Regions from separate parts of the Saccharopolyspora halophila genome, predicted to be linked through region 2. Evidence: riboswitches for the same ligand, from Rfam matches in the RefSeq annotation. Region 2 holds a riboswitch; the other holds the start of a gene.
The links. Region 2 has a riboswitch for glycine ahead of gcvP (aminomethyl-transferring glycine dehydrogenase). Riboswitches for the same ligand answer to the same signal wherever they lie in the genome.
Positions count from the first base shown of each region.

Region 1: linked by a shared signal. The riboswitch ahead of gcvH (glycine cleavage system protein GcvH) and the one ahead of gcvP (aminomethyl-transferring glycine dehydrogenase) in region 2 are both predicted to bind glycine.

Region 1 covers NZ_BAAARA010000008.1:255,186-258,589, forward strand. Annotated here, with positions in the region: gene ABD289_RS13745 (YidH family protein) at 123-515, shown strand; gene ABD289_RS13750 (DUF202 domain-containing protein) at 519-842, shown strand; gene gcvH (glycine cleavage system protein GcvH) at 1,014-1,388, opposite strand; glycine riboswitch at 1,552-1,646, opposite strand; gene ABD289_RS13760 (helix-turn-helix domain-containing protein) at 1,760-3,322, shown strand.
Region 2 covers NZ_BAAARA010000009.1:45,528-48,931, reverse strand. Annotated here, with positions in the region: gene gcvP (aminomethyl-transferring glycine dehydrogenase) at 1-1,765, opposite strand, end outside; glycine riboswitch at 1,928-2,029, opposite strand; gene ABD289_RS15295 (MerR family transcriptional regulator) at 2,108-2,680, opposite strand; gene ABD289_RS15290 (bifunctional nuclease family protein) at 2,993-3,404, opposite strand, start outside.

The DNA.
Region 1 (3,404 bases), on a different contig from region 2:
GCGGATCGCAGGAACTTCCGCGTCGCGCACCCACGCCATCGCGGCACGCACTAGCGTCGCCACACACCGTGACCCGGGAATACATCGCTCAGACCCGAACCGCCACCGGTTACGGTTAAGCCATGGCAACCGATGGTGATCAAGGTTCCGCGCGCCGGCCGCGCCGCGTCTACGACGAGGGCGACGAGCCAGATCCCCGGTTCACCCTCGCCAACGAGCGCACCTTCCTGGCTTGGATCCGCACCGCGCTGGCGCTGATGGCCGCCGGAGTCGGCATCGAAGCGCTCAACGCGGTCGCGGATCACCCCAGCACCATCCGCACCGTGCTGGCCGTCAGCCTGTTGCTCGCCGGAGTGCTGTGCAGCGCAACGGCTTTCACGCGGTGGATGGCGGCTGAACGTGCCCTGCGGTGCAGCCGCCCGCTTCCGGCGCCGAAACTCGCGCCGGTGCTCGGCTACGGGCTCGCCATCGTGGGCGTCGTCGCCTGCGTCCTGCTGTTCGTGAGTTCGGTCTAGACGATGCCCCGCACGCACCCGTGGGATCCCGGCCTGCAGATCGAGCGCACCACCCTGGCCTGGTTGCGCACCATTCTCGCCTTCACCGCCAGCCTGCTGGTGCTGCTGCGCTTGATCGCTCACCACAGCGCGACAGCTGCCGTCGCCTGCACGCTGGTGACGCTGCCCGTGAGCGGGATCGTGGGCTGGTTGATGTGGCGCAGGCACCGGTTCAGCGACCACAGGCTTCGCGCGAGCGCGCCACTGCCGGGCGGGGCGTTGCCCGCAGCGGCGACGGCCTTGGCGATGCTGGTCGGAGCGACCGGAATCGTCTACGTACTGTTCTGAACCGGCGGGGCCGATGACAGGAAGGTTACCTTCCTCAGGTCACCGGCTTGCGCACTCCGCGACGGCCACGGCCGGGGAGCCGCGGACCGGTGCCCCGCTCGGACGCCCAAATCGGGTCGATGACGCTGATCGCCATTGATCGCGCCTCGTCCCCGGCTGAGCCGCGTGGGTCTACTCGTTGATGAACTCCGAGTACTGCTGGGCCGTGAGCGTGGCGCCGGTGGAGGTCACCCGCACCTCCAGCAGCCAGCCCTTGTCGTACGGGTCGGAGTTGACCACCGACGGGTCCTCCTCGACCGCCTCGTTGATGGCCACGACCTCACCGGTGACCGGCGCGAACAGGTCACTGACGGACTTGGTGGATTCCAGCTCACCGCATGTCTGACCGGCCTCGATCTGCTCGCCGACCTCCGGCAGCTGCACGAACACGATGTCGCCGAGCGCGTCGGCGGCGTGCTGGGTGATGCCCACGCGCGAAACCTCGCCGCGGTCCTCGATCCACTCGTGCTCTTCGGTGTAGGACAGGTTGGTGGGCAGCGTCGACATAGCGGGAGGCTCCATAGCGTTGCAGGGGGCACGTTCGACGCGCCCCGGGATTTGGCTGGGCCTCCCCCTCTGTTGCGGGACCTGAGAGCTTCACCGCGGCCGAGGGCACGCGACTTGCACCGTGGGTGGCGCGTCGACGTTGACGAGCGCTTTCCAGAGTTGCCTTCCCCGAACGGTCATGGGTGCCTGAGAGTTTGCTGGGGAGATTTGCTCCTTCGGCGCCCTGCCAAGTGGCAGAGGCTCTCCCGCACGGGGTCGATGGCCGGTATGCGATTGTCGATGTGCTCAGCAACGATAAACGGGCCAGTGCAGCTGTCAATGACCTGCCTAACAGTGCCAAGCAAAGGCACAGGTCGTGGGGAGGACCGGTGATGCTCGACGTCGGGGCACTGGTCGAACGAGTCGGCCCCACCCTGCTGCGCACCGTGATCGCCGGGGAACCCTCCGTCTGCGTGGGGGACGTGGTCATCGCCGAACCCGACGAGCCGGTCACCGCCGCCGAGGGCGACCTGGTGCTGGGCGTTGCCATCGGTGAGCGGCAGGACGCGGTGGCGCTGGTGCAGCGCTGCAGCGAGCTGGGAGCCGCAGCAGTACTGCTGAAACCGCCGGCGGGAACCGATGAGGTAGTCGCCGAGGCCGCGAAGACCGCGGGCGTCGGGCTGGTCGAGGTCCGTACGGGCACAGCGTGGGCCCAGCTGGTGTGGCTGATCCGAGCGGCGATGGCCGGCACCGGTGTTGGTCAGCCATCCGAGCGCGGCGCCGATGTGGGCGTGGCCGATCTGTTCCGTCTGGCCGATGCGGTCGCCGACGTGGTGGATGCGCCGGTGACGATCGAGGACGCGCATTCCCAGTTGTTGGCCCATTCGGCGCGTCAGGACCTGACGGATCCGGCGCGCATCTCGACGATCATGGGCCGCCGCCAGCCCGACGACGTGCTGGCGAAGTTTCGCTCCCGCGGGACGTTTCGGCAGCTCAGCAAGGGCAATTCTGCGATCTTCGTGCCGGCTCAGCAGGACGGAACGCTGCCGCGGCTGGTGGTACCCATCCGGATGGGTGGCGAGCTGCTCGGCTCGATGTGGGCGGTGGTCCCGGGCCCGGTATCCGACGAGCGCTCCTCGGCCTTCGCCGATACCGCGCCACTGGTGGCCCTGCAGCTGCTGCGCTGGCGTGCCGTGGCGGACGTGGCGCGGCGACGCTCGGCCGAACAGGTGCGGCTGCTGGTCGACGGCGGCGAGGGCTGGCGAGCGGCGGCCAACGAGCTCGCGGTACCCAACGAGGAGCACCGGGTCATCGCCATCGAGGTTCCCGACTCCGGCGAGCCCGCCGAGGGACAGCGACTGGCGTTGTGGGAATGGATCACCCGCGGCATCGGGCGACGACCGCTGGTCACCGAGATCGGGACGGTGCTTTACGCGCTGGTCCCCGACCGAGCACGCGGTGGCGGCTGGCCCGAGCTGCGCGAGGCCCTCATGTCGCACGAGGCCACACCGCAGCCGCTGATCGCCGTGGGAACTGCGGTGGGGGTCGCCGATGTGCCGCGGTCGCGGGCGCAGGCCGATGAGCTGATCGGGCTGTTGCGCGCGGGTCACCTGCAGCAACGCGTGGCGGTCTACGAGGACGTGTGGCACCTGTTGGCGCTCAGCCGGATGGCGGGCGCTGCCACCGATGCGGGCGTGGGTGCGCTCGGGCCGTTGCCGCGGTTGCGCGAGCACGACCGCGCTCAGGGAACCGACTACTTGGCGACCCTGCACGCGTGGCTTCGCCATCCCGGGGACCCGCGGCGAGCCGGCCGAGAGCTTCGGGTGCACCCGAACACCTTCCGCTATCGCATGAAGCGGATCGGCCAGCTGGTCGAGATCGACCTGGACGATCCGGATGTGCGGTCGGCGCTGCTGATGCAACTGCTGGCCGAGCAGTGGGCGCAGCACGCGTGAGCAGGGGAACCTTCCTGTCACTTGCGGGCCCCTCGGCTGTGCGACATCAAGCGGAGTTGTTCTCGGAGCACAAACGGCGCCG
Region 2 (3,404 bases):
AAGCGCGGATCGCCAGCAGACCGGCGAACTCGCCCTGGCTGCCGGCGTTGGGCTGCAGGCTCACCGCGTCGTAGCCGGTGACCTCGGCCAGCCAGTTCTCCAGGTCGGAGACCACCTGCAGCAGTCCCTCGGCGTCCTGGGCCGGGGCGAACGGGTGCAGCGAGGAGAACTCGGGCCAGGTGATCGGCTCCATCTCGGCCGTCGCGTTGAGCTTCATGGTGCACGAACCCAGCGGGATCATGCTCCGGTCCAGCGCGATGTCCTTGTCCGAGAGGGCGCGCAGGTAGCGCAGCAGCGAGGTCTCGGAGCGGTGGGTGTGGAACACCGGGTGCGTCAGGTACTCGGAGGTGCGCACCAGCGCGCTCGGCAGCGCATCGGCGGTCTCGGCGTCGATGGCGTCGGCGTTGCCCGCAGCCACGCCGAACGCCCGCCACACCCCGTCCAGGTGCGCGCGCGTGGTGGTCTCGTCGCAGCTGATGCCGACGTGGTCGGCGTCCACCCGGCGCAGGTTGATGCCCTCCTGGCGAGCCGCGGCCAGCACCTCGTCGGCGCGGCCGGGCACCTTGGCGACCACCGTGTCGAAGAACTCCCGGTTCACGACCTCGACGCCACCGCGGCGCAACTGCTCGGCCAGCACGGTCGCCATCCGGTGCGCACGGGTCGCGATCGCCCGCAGCCCGTCCGGGCCGTGGTAGACCGCGTACATCGCGGCGACCACGGCCAGCAGCACCTGCGCCGTGCAGATGTTGCTGGTCGCCTTCTCGCGGCGAATGTGCTGCTCGCGGGTCTGCAGCGCGAGGCGGTACGCCTGGTTGCCGTCGGCGTCGACGCTCACGCCGACCAACCGCCCGGGCAGCTGGCGCTCCATGCCCTTGACCACCGCCATGTACCCGGCGTGCGGGCCGCCGAAGCCCATCGGCACGCCGAAGCGCTGGGTGTTGCCCACGACCACGTCGGCGCCCATCTCGCCCGGCGAGCGCAGCAGCGTCAGCGCCAGCAGGTCCGCGGCGACCACGGCCTTGGCGCCGCGCTCGTGGATCTCGCCGATCAGGGCCTCGTGGTCGCGCACGGCACCGGAGGCGCCGGGGTAGGACAGCAGCGCGCCGAAGAAGTCGCCCTCGGGCAGCTCGCCTCCGGCCAGGTCGGCGACGACGACCTCGATGCCCAGCGGCTCCGCGCGGGTCTGGATGACCGCGATGGTCTGCGGCAGCGTGTCGGCGTCGACCAGGAAGCGCGGCGACTTGCTCTTGCCCGCGCGACGCACCAGGGTCATGCCCTCGGCGGCGGCGGTGGCCTCGTCCAGCACCGAGGCGTTGGCCACCGGCACACCGGCCAGGTCCGAGACCATGGTCTGGAAGTTCAGCAGCGCCTCGAGACGGCCCTGCGAGATCTCCGGCTGGTACGGGGTGTACGCGGTGTACCAGGCCGGGTTCTCCAGCACGTTGCGCATGATCACCGGGGGGGTGACCGTGCCGTGGTAGCCGAGCCCGATCATCTCCGCGTGCGGCCTGCAGCGGCCCGCCAGCTCGCGCAACTCGTCCAGCGCCTCGGTCTCGGTGGCCGGGTCGGGCAGCGCCAGCTGCAGGTCACCTTCGCGGATGCTGTCCGGGACGGCCTTCTGCCCCAATTCCTCCAGCGAGCCGACGCCGATGACGTCGAGCATGCGGGCGAGCTCGGCGGGCATCGGTCCGACATGCCGGTCGGCGAAGGGCCTGCCGTGCTCCAACGCGGCCAAGGGAATGCGATCGTGCTTACCGTCGGTCATCGCCAAACCTCACTCATCACGGCGAACAAAGGGCGGCAGCCGGGGCTGCTCTCCCCCTCTGTCACTGTCCGCGAAGCGAACGCCTGAGAGCTTCACCCACGCTGTGGGCTTGCACCGTCGGCGGAGTGCACCACGCGTGGCGCACCCTCTTTCCAGAGGTATCTCGCCCGTGCGGTCCAGGTGGCCTGAGAGGTTGTCGGGGAGATTTGCTCCTTCGGCGCCTGCTCCGGCACTGCCGGTCCAGGGCTCTCCCGCACGGGGTCGGCGATAGCGGTCAGGCTACCCGATCAACAGCGCATTGCGGATCCGCGATGTCGGCTGTCGCACAAACAGACGATCCGGTCAGCCGGTCTCGGCCTGCCGCTCGCGCCTGCGTTGTGCCAGCTCATCGGCCAGCTGGGCCTCGATGTTCTCGCCACCGTCGGCCCGCTCGGCGGGGAACTCGTGGATGGTTCCGCTGATCTCGCGCATCGCTCCGCTGACCGCGATGCCGAACACGCCCTGGCCGCCCTGCAACAGATCGACCACCTCCTCCGCGGAGGTGCACTCGTAGACCGTGGTGCCGTCGCTGAACAGCGTGAGCTTCGCCAGGTCCTGCACACCGCGGTTGCGCAGGTGCTCCACCGCGACTCGGATGTTGTGCAGCGACACCCCGGTGTCCAGCAGTCGCTTGACCACCTTGAGCACCAGGATGTCCTTGAACGAGTACAACCGCTGCGAACCGGAGCCGGCGGCACCGCGTATGGACGGCCCGACCAGCTTCGTCCGCGCCCAGTAGTCGAGTTGCCGGTAGGTGATGCCCGCGATCTGACACGCCGCAGGCCCCCGGTAACCGACCAGTTCGTCCGGCAGCGAGGCGTCGGCGAACAGTTCACCCTGCTCCGCAGCACTCGAGTCGGCTGCTTCCTCGACCACGCCTGCCTCCCCTCGTCCGGCCGTGCGGCCGACGACGATCACCAGCGCCCGGATCCGTGGCGATCCAGCGACGCGAACCTTGTGCCCACACCACCCGCGGTGGCGGTACCGGCTGAATCACACCAGGGCAATTCGCGCACTTCGAAGGTAGGCCCGCCCGGCGAGCGGGTCAACGCGACGCGCGGGGCGGCGGGCCGAACACTTCGACGCGCGAAACGTCCGGTGACGAGCAGGCCCCCGGGAGCGGCGAACCGCTCCCGGGGGCCTGTCGTTGGCTTCACGTCATTCGTCGACGAGCCCGGCGACCGGGCTTCACGTGTCGGCGCCGCGGAAGTCCTCCGGAGAAACGGAGTCGAGGAACTCGCGGAACTTCTCCACCTCGTCCTCCTGCTCGTCCGGAATGATCAATCCCGCTTCGTCCAGCACCGACTCGTCGGCGTGAATGGGCACACCGATCCGCAGCGCGAGCGCCACCGAGTCGCTCGGCCGCGCCGACACCCGCACGTCTCCGTCGAACACCAGCTCGGCGAAGAAGGTGCCTTCCTGCAGATCGGTGATCCGGACCTGTTCCAGGTCCCGGCCGAGCGCACCGATGACATCCTTGAGCAGGTCGTGCGTCAGCGGCCGCTGGGGCCGCACGCCCTGCTGCTCGAGGGCGATCGCAGTGGCCTCCACCGACCCGATCCAGATCGGCAGGTAGCGCTCACCCTGCGCCTCGCGCAAC